Regions from separate parts of the Exiguobacterium sp. s56 genome, predicted to be linked through region 2. Evidence: riboswitches for the same ligand, from Rfam matches in the RefSeq annotation. Region 2 holds a riboswitch; the other holds the start of a gene.
What was found. Region 2 has a riboswitch for FMN ahead of ribD (bifunctional diaminohydroxyphosphoribosylaminopyrimidine deaminase/5-amino-6-(5-phosphoribosylamino)uracil reductase RibD). Riboswitches for the same ligand answer to the same signal wherever they lie in the genome.
Positions count from the first base shown of each region.

Region 1 (4,825 bases), on a different contig from region 2:
GGTCACTCTTTTTTGGGGAGGAATGACATATGTATGGAATGATAGCGCTTTTTGATGAACAAACGGAGAAACGAATTCAAGAGGTATGGGAAGGCTTGAAACAAGAAGGAATTACTTCTTATGCATATGAAGTCTCGAATCGACAACCTCATATAACATTAGCTAGTTACAGTAGTTTGAATGTTGAGGCGTATATCGAACTGATGGACAGCTACTATCAATCGAAGGAGATTATAAATCTAACATTTAGTACGTTGGGTACGTTCATTCAATCGAGTGCACTTTTTCTTTCACCTACAATCTCATCCGGATTGAGGAGCCTCCACTTAGAGCATTATTGTATATTTGGGGAGTTTAATGATAACGCTGAGTCCTTATATTTGCCGGACTCATGGATTCCGCACTGTACACTGGCAAACAGATTGTCTAAAGAAAAGATGAAAGATGCTTTTGAATATTGTACTGATATTGTAAAACCTATAGCTGGAAAAATTGTAGAGGTGGCATTAATTGAATTAGTAACACCGATTCACGTTCGAGTATTACATAGAGTAAAATTATCCGCACAAAAGTAACAAAGCTAAGTTACTTAGGTGCATTCTTCTGTCAGGTTTGTCATATGTGACTAGGACCGATAGAAGGGATTGACCAGGAAACGGTGGGGTTTTATCGTTCCTGACGAGGTATATCCACTTCTTGGAGTCTCGGCCAAGTGGCTTGCCAATTCTTTTTATTGATCCGGGCTCGATAAATATGATGGTGTGAAGCGTCGTTCGCAAAGGCCGGGGTCGGTCGTAACTTTAGTTCGACTATGTCGTCGATACCGTAAGGGGCGGCCAGCTTCAAGCGTCCGCCCGCACCAAGACTGACACCGATGGCCGTGACCGTCTCAGGGAAATGGGCCAAGGCATCGACCGCAGATTGATACGGTGGCAATTGATTGACCAGATGCATGCGGGCCTGGTTTTTGACCGACCAAGGGACGTTCGGTAACAGGTCGTGCAGTTGTGCCTCATACTGTTTTTCAATCGCCTCGTCGATGTGAGATCGGTCAAAGTAGATGACATCGACGTCCTCGATCGGCGTCGGTACTTCGTAGCCGTGCGCGTCATCCCATATTTTTGCCCGCACGTATCCGGCACAAATCCACCAATCGGGTAAACCGAGCGAAGCGACGATTGTCAACAGACGCATCAGTTCCACATCAGTCTCTAAAAAATGGGTCACATCTTCAGTCGTGTTCAATCCATCTCCTCCTATTCTCTCATTAGCATAGCGTACCTATACAAAAAGCACCTAGACCCCGGTCTAGGTGCTTGTCAGTTACGCTTGAAGTTGCATGCGCTGGCGTTCGATCCACGGCTTCAATTTGAGGAAGAGTGGGACGAACAAGGCGCTGATCAACAAGGCCTTAATGAAGTTGAACGGCAAGATACCGTATAGGACGAGGTCCGTTTTGACTGCCGGTTGCGCCATCTCGGTCATGCCGAAGAAGAACGCGTAGGCTGGTAAGATGAGCAAATAGTTCAAGATTGCCAAGCTGAGTGCCATCGTGATCGTACCGGCCACGAGGCCTGAAGCGAGCGCTTTATTCGTTTTACGTTTATGGTAGAACCATGCGACCGGATACATGAAGGCGACGCCTGCAAAGAAGTTCGCGACTTCGCCGACCGGAACGCCGCCACCGTTGAAGACATAGTAGAGGACGTTTTTTAGAGCGACGACCACGACGCCTGCGAGTGGGGAGAACACGATCCCGGCGACGAGCGCGGGAATGTCACTGAAATCCACTTTTAGGAACGGTGGTAGGAAAGGCAGCGGGAAGTTAAAGAGCATGAGGACAAAAGAAATGGCCCCGAGCATCGATAGCGTCACCAGTGTTGTCAATCGTTTGTTGCGCGTTGTTTTCATCAAAATCTCTCCTTTTGTCGCTCCTTGATGAATGGCACCCGTCGCATAGAAAAACCCGATTGTATCAAACAATCGGGAGAGTTTACGCGCATACGAAATAGATGTTCTCATCGGTGTTTAGACCACGCCGAAGAAAACATCCGGATATCGGTCGGATGCCGCCATCTTCTCCCATCCAGACTTTACTGTCGGCTTTCGAATCTCACGAAATCAGCAAGCAACGCCTTGCTCGCTCACGGGCTGAGAAGAACTTGTCTTCAATACCGCCGGTCGGGAATTTCACCCTGCCCCGAAGATGGAACGATTTAATTTTTTTTGTTACAGTTTAGTTATACAAGATATTTCACAAAATCTCAAGTCAGTTGACTTGAAGTTAAGATAACGAAGGAGGAGTTCAGATGATTCATTTGACAGAATCAGCCGCATTACAAGTCATCGATATGATGAAACAGACCGAACGCCCCGACGACCAGTACTTGCGGATCAAAGTGCAAGGGGGCGGGTGTACCGGCCTGTCTTATGGGATGGGGTTTGATGAGGATAAGACAGACAAGGACGTTCAGTTTGACCACTATGGTGTCCGTGTCATCGTCGCGGAAGCCGATCACGGGGTCGTCGACGGTCTCGAGATTGACTATAAGCAGTCGATGCTCGGAGGCGGCTTCACGATTAAAAATCCGAACGCCATCGCCACGTGCGGTTGCGGCTCGAGTTTCCGGACGGCATCGAACGCCGGGACACCTGGGGATTGCTAAACGAAAGGCCAATCATGTCTCATGATTGGCCTTTTTTGTATTCAGTCTGTCTCTTCAATCAGAATTAATCGAATGAGTTTCGAAGCCGCGTCTAACTCGATTTGATGTTGCCAAGGACGAAACGCTGTGATTTTACACGTGTCGTTCGTGATGCGGAACGAACAGACGCTCTCTTCCTCTTGGTCAAGGACCGAGTAACGGCTGAAGTCCGATAAGCTTTGGTAAATGGCATATTGTGTCGGTAATTCACACGACCATCCTTTTTCTAATGTGATCTGATGCATGCGTCTCGCCTCTTTCTTCTCTATATATATAAGAATAACAAAAATATTCAAGGATGTGGAAGATTAGTCGAGAGGATGCAAGGGAAAATGAAAAGAGATGTCATTTCATGTAGGAGGGGCAGGGACGATGAGAAAAGTATTGATTTTCGGTGGCTCACGCTATTTTGGAAAGCGGTTGGCGCTTCGGTTGGCGGAGGCCGGTGACGATGTGACGATTGTGACGCGTGGACAACTGCAAGTACCCGAGGCGGAGGGCATCCGGTCGATCAGAGGGGACCGACAGTCGGTGGCGACGATGAAAGATTTGTCACGCGACCATTATGATGTCGTCTATGACAATATTTGCTTTAACCCGTACCAGGCAAAGATCGCCTCGGACGCTTTCATGGACCAAGTCGGTAAATATGTGCTCACGTCGACGATGTCGGTTTATGCGCCAGGCGCCGAGTTGAAAGAAAGTGATTTCAATCCGCTCCATCATGACTATCATCTCGAATCCGAACATGATTACGGGCAAGGGAAGCGAGAGGCTGAATCTTATTTCTTCCATCGCGCCTCGTTCCCGGTCGCGACGGTCCGCTTGCCAATCGTGCTCGGACCCGACGACTATACAGACCGTCTCAAGTTTTATATCGACGCCGTCCGACGGGAAGAGCCGATCGTACTGCATCACCCGGAAGCGAAGATGGGGTTCATCTCAAGCTTTGAGGCGGCCGCCTTTCTAGAATGGGTCGGTCGGGCGAACGTGACCGGACCGTTCAACGCGGCGAGTGAAGGGGTCATCTCGCTCGGGGCACTCATGGAACGGATCGGCCATCACTTAAATAAACCGGTCCAGATTATCAAAGATGGCGAGTCGTCGCCGTACGATACGGACGTCGACTATTATATGTCGATTGCCGAGGCGAAAAAGGCCGGGTTCGTCTTCACCCAACTCGACGACTGGCTCGACCGGGTCATTGTACAAACAATCCGCAAATGAAAAATGGCCCTCATCATCGCGATGAGGGCCACATCGTTATTTCCCGGCAAATACCGAAGTCGAATGTTGCGGGTGACGCGCTGTCGGGTCGACGAGCTGCTTCACTTGGTTGATGGCAATCGGAGCTTCTCCGAAGCCTGTCGCAATCAATTTTACTTTTCCTTCGTACGTGGCGATGTCACCACACGCGAAGATGCCGGCGACCGTCGTCTCCATCCGCGAGTCGACGCGGATCGTGTTCTTCTCGAACTCCATGCCCCAGTTTTTGATTGGGCCGAGCGATGAGACGAAACCGTAGTTACAGATGAGGTCATCGATCTCGACGAATTTCGATTCGCCGTCCTTGTCTGTCAATTCGACCGACTCGATGTGCGTCTCACCTGAAAGTGATTCGATGTTATATGGCGTCCAGACGTTGATCGTCGAGGCCTTCATTTGCTCGACCGTATGCTCGTGGGCACGGAAACGGTCACGGCGGTGAACGATATGGACTTCCTTGGCGATGCCTTCAAGCATGAGCGCCCAGTCGACGGCAGAGTCGCCGCCGCCAGCGATCATGACGCGGCGGTCGCGGAACTTCTCCATGTTGTCGACGAAGTAATGAAGGTTGGCATAATCTTCGCAACCATCGATGCCGAGCGGTCGTGCGGCGAATGCCCCGTTCCCGGCCGTGATGATGATGGCTTTCGTATGGTACTCATCCTTGTTCGTCGTGATCTGGAACGTGCCGTCTTCAAGACGTTCGACCGTCTCGACCGTCTCCCCGAGGCGATAGTCCTGCTCGAACTGATCGGCTTGGGCTTTTAATTGGTCAATCAAATCTTGGGCTTTCACTTTCGGGAAGCCGGCGATGTCGTAAATATATTTTTCTGGATACAGTGTCGATAATTGTC
Region 1 covers NZ_JACSLR010000006.1:131,902-136,726, forward strand. Annotated here, with positions in the region: gene KNP71_RS08020 (2'-5' RNA ligase family protein) at 30-575, shown strand; gene KNP71_RS08025 (nucleotidyltransferase family protein) at 667-1,194, opposite strand; gene KNP71_RS08030 (ECF transporter S component) at 1,324-1,911, opposite strand; FMN riboswitch at 2,071-2,212, opposite strand; gene KNP71_RS08035 (HesB/IscA family protein) at 2,310-2,666, shown strand; gene KNP71_RS08040 (hypothetical protein) at 2,708-2,950, opposite strand; gene KNP71_RS08045 (Rossmann-fold NAD(P)-binding domain-containing protein) at 3,078-3,932, shown strand; gene KNP71_RS08050 (NAD(P)/FAD-dependent oxidoreductase) at 3,969-4,825, opposite strand, start outside.
Region 1: it holds a riboswitch for FMN, as region 2 does, so the genes downstream of both, KNP71_RS08030 (ECF transporter S component) here and ribD (bifunctional diaminohydroxyphosphoribosylaminopyrimidine deaminase/5-amino-6-(5-phosphoribosylamino)uracil reductase RibD) in region 2, are expected to answer to the same signal.

Region 2 (4,825 bases):
GCAAAATTCAACGGCCGGGACCGTGTCGCCCATTATCGCGATACGTCGACGGAACGGATTCAATGATGAAAGAGAACACCAATAAGCCGGTGTTCTTCTTTTTCGTCTAATCAACATGAACGATGTTCGACCGACGCCCTCCGTTCCTGGGGCGATGCGGATGACTCCGCAGCGCATGCCGCGCTTTACGGGGTCATCCTTGCATTGCTCTCCCCTAGGAGTTCGGGCACCGGCCAAGGCATCGTTCAACAAATATTGAACGAACTTCCATGTCTGACACGGGACATTGATGTACCGTGGCGCGTTCGATGCGCTCGTCCGTCGGCGCCCCGACTCTTGCAGGATAGCAATCCGACGGAGACCCAGCAGCGTAAGCGATGCGGCTCCGGGATTGCCTGCAGAAAGCGTGGGCGCCGAAAGGACGATGACGCAACATCTACAAAATAAAGGAGGACACCGGATACCCGGCGTCCTCCTTATGAATGAAAGATTATAATTTCTGATTGAAAATTTCTGACTCGACCGCGTGAATCGCAGCCGACCATGAACCGTAACGATGAAGAATTGCTTTCGTGGATGGTTTGTTGTTCCGTTTTGCCCATTCGCGATACGCTTCGAAGGAAAGAGAGAAGCCCATCTCGTGAATCGCTTCACGGAGTGCGGTGGAGAGCTCTGATTTCGAGTACGTCACACTCGCTTCAAGTCCGGCTTCGGCGCAGGCGTCATGCCACGAACCGAACGTCTTGACGATATGGTAATGGCTCGGTGCTTTCGGATGGAGCTTGCGCCATTCCTGATACTTTTTGAGCGTGATAATCGATCCCATGTCGCGCGAGTAGAGGGCGAGTGTCTCGATGATATCTTCACGCGTGTACTTTGGCATTTTGTCCGGGAGATCGACAGTCGCCTCTCCGTGCCATTCATAGCCGGCGATTGCAAGCGCCTCGGCCCATGACCCGAACTGTCGGATAATCGACTCGGGAGATGGCCAGCTTTGTTCCATCGCGAAGCGACGATACACAGAGCGTCGTGGACGTTCCTTCAACAAGTCGCCGAGCAGTCGAATACAGTGAATCATCCTCTGCTGTTCGGTGGACAAGTGGTGGGATTTAGTGGATAGCGTTTGACTCAATGATGGTTCCTCCTTCCATGGACTCATATCTGAACCGACAAAGATGACGAAGTTGCTTCTACAATCATACTATCGGCCAGTTTTTACAATTTATAAGTGCATTGTTCAAGTTTTTTTAAACCGATTTTATGAACGGGTAGGTCTAAAGTCCTGTTTATACTTTGAAAAAATGGTAACAGTTCTATTACAAATTTAATATTAAATGGGTTCAATTGTAAACAAAAAGTTTTATCGTGGCTAATATGTAATAATCTGTACGAAAAAGTACCCAACTGGCCAATGGGGTCATCACCGTCGCACCAGTTGAGTACTCTTCTATAATAAATTTAATTTTCAGACTAATCAAATGAAAGTTTTGAAAATAACGATTTTTTTTTGAAAGGGTGGTCAGTGAAACGAACGGTCTGCTAAAATAATGGAATTGATGTAAATAAGAAAAGAGGATGTTACGATATGACAATATGGTTATTTTATCTCCTACTCGGCTTGATTCAAGGGTTCACCGAGCCGATTCCAATCTCATCAAGCGGTCACTTGGTCATCTTCCAAGAGCTGTTTGATATCGAGTTACCGGGGCTCTCCTTCGAGATTTTCGTGAACTTTGCCTCGTTGCTCGCCGTGTTAACGATTTATCGGCAGGACGTCGTCCGTCTCGTCGTCAGTCTGTGGACGTTCTTGTTTAAAAAGGACCGCAGTGACGAGACGATGGTCGACGTCAAGTTCATTGGTCTCTTGCTCGTCGCCACGGTCCCAGCCGGTGTGCTCGGCGTCCTGTTCGGCGATTGGATTGGCGAGAAGCTCAGCGGCGTCGCCACGGTCGGTTATACGCTTATCCTGACCGGGGTCGCGCTCTGGTTCATCCGGAATATGCGAGGGAATAAAGGAGACGGCGGCATCACGCTCCGCGACGCCATCTTAATCGGTCTCGCTCAAGCGGTCGCGCTCATCCCAGGGATCAGTCGCTCCGGGGCGACAATCGTCATGGCGATGTTGCTCGGCATCAAACAAGAGTCGGCGCTTCGCTTCTCGTTCTTCCTGTTCATCCCGATCAGTCTCGGGGTGACGATTTTAGAGGGACCGGAGTTGTTCACGAATCCAGAAACACGTGATTTGTTCGGACCGCTCATCTTGGCGTTCATCGCCTCGTATGCGCTCACGGCCATCTCGCTCAAATGGTTCCAGCACATCATGGCGAAAGGCGAGCTCAAATACTTCTCCTTCTATTGCTGGGTTGTCGGACTCCTCGTCGTTTTATTCTTGGCTTGATTTACAAAGCGTTGCTCACACGAGCGGCGCTTTTTTTGCGCATTTCGTTTTGCCATCCATTTATTTTTGCGCTAAAGTGGAGACGTACAAACAAATATTCCTTCGGGGTCGGGTGAAAGTCCCAACCGGCGGTGATGGGCGCGAGCCTTAAGTCCGTGACCCGGTCGCACGTGTGCGAACGGTGGATCTAGTGCGATTCTAGAGCCGACAGTATAGTCTGGATGGGAGAAGGAAACATGACAGGTCCACGCGACCTGTAGTTCGTCGTACGTTTTTCTGTAAAGAAAACGCTTATTTGGCTTGCCCAAATGACGACGGACGACTCCCACCGAGACCTTGAGGATCATTCCTTGAGGTCTTTTTGTTTGTACGAAACAAGGAGGGAGATTATGCAACAGTACATGCAACAAGCCATCCAATTGGCCAAATCCGCCTCTTCGACCGGCGTCAATCCGCGCGTCGGGGCCGTCGTCGTCAAGGACGGTCGAGTCGTCGGGTTCGGCGCCCACTTGAAGGCGGGGGAAGCGCACGCCGAAGTGCACGCCATCCGCATGGCCGGTGCTGCCGCCTATGGCGCCACGATGTATGTCACGCTCGAACCGTGCTCGCATTATGGCAAGACACCGCCGTGTGCCGATTTAGTCGTAGAGTCGGGCATCAAACGGGTCGTCATCGCGATGACCGACCCGAATCCGCTCGTGTCAGGGCAAGGCATCGCTCGATTGAAAGCGGCCGGGATTGATGTCGAAGTCGGTCTGCTCGAGAGTGAGGCACGAACGCTCAACGTGGCGTTCTTGCGCTCGCTCGAGACGAAACGGCCGTATGTCATCTTAAAGACGGCGACGAGCCTTGACGGCAAAGTCGCCCTCGATACCGGTGACAGCAAGTGGGTGACCGGAACCGAAGCGAGACGGGACGTCCATGAACTGCGGGCGTCGGTCGATGCGATTTTGACCGGTGTCGGCACTGTCCTCGCTGATGACCCGGCCCTCACCGTCCGGCTCGACCGCGAGACGACGGAACCGCTCCGGGTCGTGCTAGACCGAGAGTTACGCACGCCGCTGTCAAGTCAGCTCGTCCGGACGGCGAACGATGTGCCGGTGCTACTCTACACGACGTCCGACGATCAAACGAAGCGGGACGCGTTCATCGAGCGCGGCGTCGAACTCGCGGCGTACACGTCGCTCGACGCTGTGCTGCAAGACGTCTACGCACGCGGCATCGGTCGTCTGCTCGTCGAAGCGGGACCGACGCTCGTCACATCACTCTTGGACGGACGGTTCATCGACGAGTGGGTCATGTACCAGTCACCGCGCGTGTTCGGCGGCAAGGGCGGATTTTACCGTTCGCATCATGACGGTCCGCTCGATGCAATCAATCGATATGACGTGCAATCGGTCGAGACGGTCGGCGCCGACATCAAACTCATCATGCGAGAGGGGGAGTCCGATGTTCACGGGAATCGTTGAAGAAATCGGCAGTGTCAAGGCAGTGAAACGCAACGGTCCGTCCCTCCGGCTCACGCTCGCCGGAAAAATCGTCCTCGAGGACGTGAAGCTCGGTGACAGTATCTCCGTCAACGGCATCTGTCTCACCGTGACGACGTTCGATCGTGACAGCTTCTCGGTCGATGTCATGCCGGAAACGCTGAAGGCGTCGAGTCTCGACGGGGTCCGCCCCGGCACGAACGTTAACTTGGAGCGGGCTATGCCCGCGAACGGACGCTTCGGTGGTCACTTCGTATCGGGTCACGTCGACGGGGTCGGGCGCATCGTCAAAAAACAATCGCTCGCGAACGCGGTCTATGTCGACATCAGCTGTGAGCCATCTCTCCTCCGTTATATCGTCCCGAAAGGTTCGATTTCGGTCGACGGGACGAGCTTGACGGTGTTTGATGTGACGGAACGCGGCTTCACGTTGTCGCTCATCCCGCACACGTACAGTGAGACAGTGCTCGGGATGAAACAGGCTGGGGATGCGGTCAATTTGGAATGTGACATGTTGGCTAAGTATATGGAAAAACTCGTAAGTCAAAAACCGATGACGCTCGAATCGCTGGCGTCACAAGGGTATGGAAAGGCGGGATGGTAATGTTTCACTCGATTAAAGAAGCAGTCGAAGAGTTGAAGATGGGACGTCCCATCATCGTCGTCGACGATGAGGACCGGGAGAACGAAGGGGACTTCGTCGTCCTCGCGGATAAAATGACAGCAGAGACGATGAATTTCCTCATCACGGAAGGCAAAGGGCTCGTCTGCGCTTCTCTCGCTGAAGAAGTGGCCGTCCGGCTCGACTTGCAGCCGATGGTCGCGAACAGTACCGACCCGCACGGCACGGCGTTCACGGTCAGTGTCGACCACGTCGATTCGACGACGGGCATCTCGGCGAGCGAGCGGGCCCATACGGTGCGCGAACTCGCGAATAGCA
Region 2 covers NZ_JACSLR010000003.1:72,607-77,431, reverse strand. Annotated here, with positions in the region: gene KNP71_RS04625 (GGDEF domain-containing protein) at 1-66, shown strand, start outside; gene KNP71_RS04620 (homing endonuclease associated repeat-containing protein) at 491-1,132, opposite strand; gene KNP71_RS04615 (undecaprenyl-diphosphate phosphatase) at 1,586-2,398, shown strand; FMN riboswitch at 2,493-2,635, shown strand; gene ribD (bifunctional diaminohydroxyphosphoribosylaminopyrimidine deaminase/5-amino-6-(5-phosphoribosylamino)uracil reductase RibD) at 2,788-3,867, shown strand; gene ribE (riboflavin synthase) at 3,848-4,489, shown strand; gene KNP71_RS04600 (bifunctional 3,4-dihydroxy-2-butanone-4-phosphate synthase/GTP cyclohydrolase II) at 4,489-4,825, shown strand, end outside.